2 regions of the Cupriavidus sp. 05L411 genome follow, and region 2 is predicted to be linked to the other one. Evidence: predicted binding sites of a transcription regulator. Region 2 holds the regulator's gene; the other holds the start of a gene.

Region 1 (2,467 bases), on a different contig from region 2:
GCCAAGCGTCGCCAGGAGATTGTTGACCGGAGCACCCAGACCGGTTGCCGCGCCGAGCGTCTGCGTGGTGCTGGTGAGTTGCGAGGTGAGCGGCACGATGAGCTTGCTGACGCCGCCGGTGAGCTGCTCCACGGGGCCGGTCGAGAGGGCCGCGCCGAGCTGGGCGCCCGCGCCATTGACCGCTGTGCCGACTTGCGAAACCAGTGAACCCACCGGCGTGGTGACGGCAGCCAGGGGCGACAGCGGACCGCTGCCCAGGCCGCTGACGAGCGCGCCGGCATTGGTCACGGCATTGCCCACCTGGCTGACCACGCCGCCGGTGCTTGCCACCGTGGTGCCGAGCGGATTGGTGGCATTAGGGATGTTGCCCAGGCCGTTTTGCACGCCGTTGCCCAGGGTGCTGACCGCGGCGCCGAGCGAGCCGACCACGCCGCCCAGGCCGTCCTTGGATTGGGTCGAGAGAATCGGCAGGTTGGTGTTCTTGATCTGCGTGCCGAGGTCGCTCACGACGTTGCCAGCCGAGGTCACGATGCCACCCGCCTGATCGACGATCTTGCTGGTCGGTGTCAGCGCGGCCGTGTTGCCACCGTTATTGCCGCCATTGTTGCCACCGTTGTTCCCACCGGAATTGCCGCCGTTGCTGCCACCGCCCGTGCCGGCGTTGGTGCCGCCACCGGTACCAACGCCGCTGCTGCCGGTGGTGCCTGCGCTGGTACCGCCGCCATTGCTGGTGCCCGCACCACTGCCGGTATCCATGGACGTTGTGCCGCCACCGCTGGCGCAACCGCCGAGTGCCAACAGCGAGCCGAGCAGTGCCGTGATGAGAATCTGTTGAGTACGCATGACCTTTTCCTTTTTTTCTTCCCGTCGTGAAATCACGGAGCGCGTGGCGCATGCCGTGTTGTCACTGCATTGCGCAAAGGGTGTGCCAGTGCGTGCCAGCATGTCGCCGGCGCGCGCGCGGGCGCCGGACAAAAACGCGCCAAGCCTTGCCACGCTTGGGTTTGAAGAGGATGAGACATAGCCGGGAAAGGACCAGACATGAGCGCGCTGTGCGGTGTTTCGGTGTTACGCGTTACGTAACGCCGTGGCGCCCATAGGGAACAACGCGGACTTGTTCCCTGCGCCGCGGCCGCATGCCGCCGTGTCGGCGGCGTGTGGGCAGACGGCGCGTGTGCAGTTGGGCATCGGGAACATCGAGGGGGGAACACGTTACGTAGCACGTAACACGCAGCGCGGCATGGGGCCGCCTTGTTGTGCAACGCGACGCGCGACTTGCCCATGCTCGCCATCCCGCGTCAAACAACGGTTTGCGCGGCGGCGCCAGCAGTGATGGACTGCCTTGCCAACAGCGTGGCATGCAGGTGGCACGCAGCTTGCGGTATTGACTCCCGACAAGCGCGGCGCACAGCGCGGCGCGGCGCAAACGCCCTCGTCGTATTGCGGTATTGCGTTCCGCGCTCAAGGCTTCGCATGCATCGTCCAAGAGCCAATTCGATTGCAGTTCCAAAGGAGAACCTTCCGCGAGGAAGACCAGGAGATCCCATGAAAGCGCATTTCGCCCCGATTTCATCCATGACCCTCGCCTGTGCCGCCGCACTGTTGCTGCTGGCAGGTTGCTCCTCAGGCGGCTCCGGCAGCGGCGCCAGCCCCAGCGCCGTCACGCCAACCACGCCCCCTCCGAACACGCCGGCTGCGACGCCCGACACCACGCCCACCGCCAAGGTCACTGAAGGCGTGGGCAATACGGTGGTGGCAGCGGGCAATGCGGTGAGCGATATCGGCAAGCAGATCCAGGCTGCGCAAGTGCCGCTGCTGCCTGATGCCACGCGCAACGCGCTCGGTGGCGTAGTGGTAAACGCCGGTAACACGGTAGGCGCGCTAGGCGTGGGTGTGCGCGACGGCCTTGGCACGATGGGCGCCGTCACCGATCCGCTTGGCATCACCGTGTCCAGCACGGGCAACGTGGTGCAGAAAGCCGGCGTCACGGTATCGAGCGCGGGCGATCTCGTGAGCAGCCTCGGCACCGGGCAACTGGCGCCGCTAGGTGCGGTGACCTCGCCGGTGGGCGGCCTGGTCAATCAGGTTGGCGGCGCGGTGACGACGGCCGGCGGCAAGCTCGGCGAGGCGCTCTCGACCGGCCCCGTGGCGCAAGTCACCGGCAGCGTGAGCAAGGTGATCGTGCCGCTGACCACGCAGGTCACTACCGTTACGCAAACGGTTGGCGGAGCCACCGGCCTTGGCGCGCCGCTGGACAAGCTGCTGGCAACCCTTGGTAACTCCGTGGCCAGCGGCGGCAGCCTGCTGACCAATACCCAGGCCCCGTTGGTCTCCAGCCTCGGCGGTGTCGTGACCGAAGCCGGCAAGACCGTCGCGGGGACCGGCGTGCTGGTGCACGGCAACGGCACCGGCGGCAATCCGCTCGGCGGGTTGCTCAACAACCTGCCGCTGGGCGGCATTGCGGGCG
Region 2 (2,467 bases):
GGCCTGGCCATCCATGAGCGAGCGCGCATGGGCCTGTCCTACCTGCCGCAGGAAGCCTCCGTGTTCCGCAAGCTCAATGTGCAGGAGAACATCCGCGCAGTGCTGGAGCTGCAGCTCAACGATGGCAAACCCCTGGGCAAGGTCGAGATCGAGCGCCGGCTGGACACCCTGCTGGATGACCTGCAGATTGCCCACCTGCGCGACAACCCGGCGCTATCGCTGTCCGGCGGCGAGCGCCGCCGCGTGGAAATCGCCCGCGCGCTGGCCTCCGCGCCGCGCTTCATCCTGCTCGACGAGCCCTTCGCCGGCGTCGACCCGATCGCGGTGGGCGAAATCCAGCGCATCGTCAGCTTCCTCAAGGCACGCAATATCGGCGTGCTGATCACCGACCACAACGTGCGCGAGACACTGGGCATCTGCGACCACGCCTACATCATCAGCGAAGGCGCGGTGCTGGCGTCCGGGCAGCCTGAAGACATCATCGCCAACGAGTCGGTGCGCAAGGTCTACCTGGGCGAGAACTTCCGTATGTAAGGGCGCGCGGCGCCTGCCGCGCATCGCCCCCCGGCGGCTTCAGTGTCGCCTTTTATCCTTCAAACGATCATAGCGACACCAGCGATAGCAATTTCCGTTCCACCAGTACGGAAGTTGGGCATAAAATAGGTCGCATGAAACCGTCGCTACAGCTCCGCCTCTCGCAGCATCTCGCGCTTACGCCGCAACTCCAGCAGTCGATCCGGCTGCTGCAACTGTCCACGCTTGAACTGCAGCAGGAAGTGGAACAGGCGCTGACCGAGAACCCCTTGCTCGAGCGTGAGAACGACTGGCTGGACAGCCCGTTGCGCGTATCTTCGGACGGCTCGGTGAACCTGCAGAGCGCGCCCGCGCCGGCGCCAGCCGATGGCCAGGGCACCAGCGAGAACCGCCCCGATGGCGCCCCCGAAGCCGACGACAGCTACTCTGACAGCAATGAGGATTACGGCAGCGACTGGAGCCTGGACGACTTCGCACGCCGCCCGCAAGGCGAAGACGACGAAAAAACCCCGATGCAGCTGCGCGATGCCGAGCCCACGCTGCGTGAACACCTCATGGAGCAGCTGGCGCCGCTCAAGATTTCCCTGCGCGACAAAGGGCTGGCCATCTTCCTGGTCGAATCCCTGGACGATGATGGCTACCTGAGCACCACGCTCGAGGAAATCTGCAGCGAGCTGCCGGAGGAGCTCGAGTTCGAGGTCGACGAGATCCAGGCTGTGCTCACGCTGCTGCAGAGCTTCGATCCGCCGGGCGTCGGGGCGCGCAACGCCGCCGAGTGCCTGGCGCTGCAATTGCGCAGGCTCAAGCATCCGCAGCGCGAACTGGCGCTGAGCATCGTCACCAATCACCTGGAGCTGCTGGCGGTGCGCGATTACACGCGCCTGAAAAAAGCGCTGCAAGTGGACGAGCCGGAACTCAAGGCAGCACATGAACTGATCCGCTCGCTCGCGCCCTATCCAGGCCACGCCTACAGCCGGCCAGAAGCGGACTTCGTGGTGCCCGATGTTTTTGTTCGAAAGTTGAGCGGCGGATGGATCGCCCACCTCAACCCGGATGTGATGCCGCGGCTACGCATCAACGACATGTACGCGCAGATTTTGCGCGGTGCAAAAGGCGACGCTGGCGCGGCCGGGCTGCAGCAAAAACTGCAGGAAGCACGCTGGTTGATCAAGAATATCCAGCAAAGGTTCGATACGATATTGCGCGTCGCACAAGCCATTGTCGAACGTCAAAAGAACTTCTTCACCCACGGTGAAATTGCGATGCGCCCCTTGGTTTTGCGGGAGATTGCCGATACACTGGGTTTACACGAGTCCACCATCTCTCGGGTGACTACCAATAAATACATGGCAACGCCGATGGGGACTTTCGAGCTGAAGTATTTTTTCGGCTCTCACGTATCCACAGAAACCGGCGGCGCGGCCTCATCAACGGCAATCCGTGCGTTGATCAAGCAATTGATAGGAGCCGAAGACGCTAGGAACCCCTTGTCCGACAGCCGGATTGCCGAATTGCTCGGCGAGCAAGGCTTTGTGGTGGCACGGCGTACCGTTGCCAAATACCGCGAAGCGCTCAAGATTCCCGCGGTAAATCTCCGTAAGACTTTGTAGCCGAGCTGCATCGCCTGCCTGATGCAGCTCTTTCAGAAGGAGAAACGCTATGAACTTCAAGATCAGTGGACACCACTTGGACATCACGCCCCCTCTGCGTGAGTACGTGGAAACGAAACTGGAGCGTATCGTCAGGCATTTCGATCAAGTCATTGGCGTAAGTGTGCTGCTCTCTGTCGACAATACAAAAGAAAAGGACCGGCGGCAGTACGCGGAAATCAATCTACATCTCAAGGGCAAGGACATCTTTGTCGAAGCGCATCATGAAGACCTGTATGCCGCTATCGACGCACTGGTCGACAAGCTCGACCGGCAGGTGATTC

Evidence for each region. Region 2 encodes sigma-54, which starts transcription at its own class of promoters, with help from an activator protein. Its sites were predicted from a motif close to TGGCANGNAANCTGCTTT; they were not measured.
Region 1: AC1DQR_RS08135 (collagen-like triple helix repeat-containing protein) is a predicted target of sigma-54. The motif match lies at 1,366-1,383, and genes of this name have one in related genera.

The regions. Positions count from the first base shown of each region.
Region 1 is NZ_JBFTOQ010000005.1:261,209-263,675, reverse strand. Features, by position in the region: gene AC1DQR_RS08140 (collagen-like triple helix repeat-containing protein) at 1-843, opposite strand, end outside; gene AC1DQR_RS08135 (collagen-like triple helix repeat-containing protein) at 1,546-2,467, shown strand, end outside.
Region 2 is NZ_JBFTOQ010000003.1:293,394-295,860, reverse strand. Features, by position in the region: gene lptB (LPS export ABC transporter ATP-binding protein) at 1-534, shown strand, start outside; gene AC1DQR_RS05350 (RNA polymerase factor sigma-54) at 669-2,144, shown strand; gene hpf (ribosome hibernation-promoting factor, HPF/YfiA family) at 2,194-2,467, shown strand, end outside.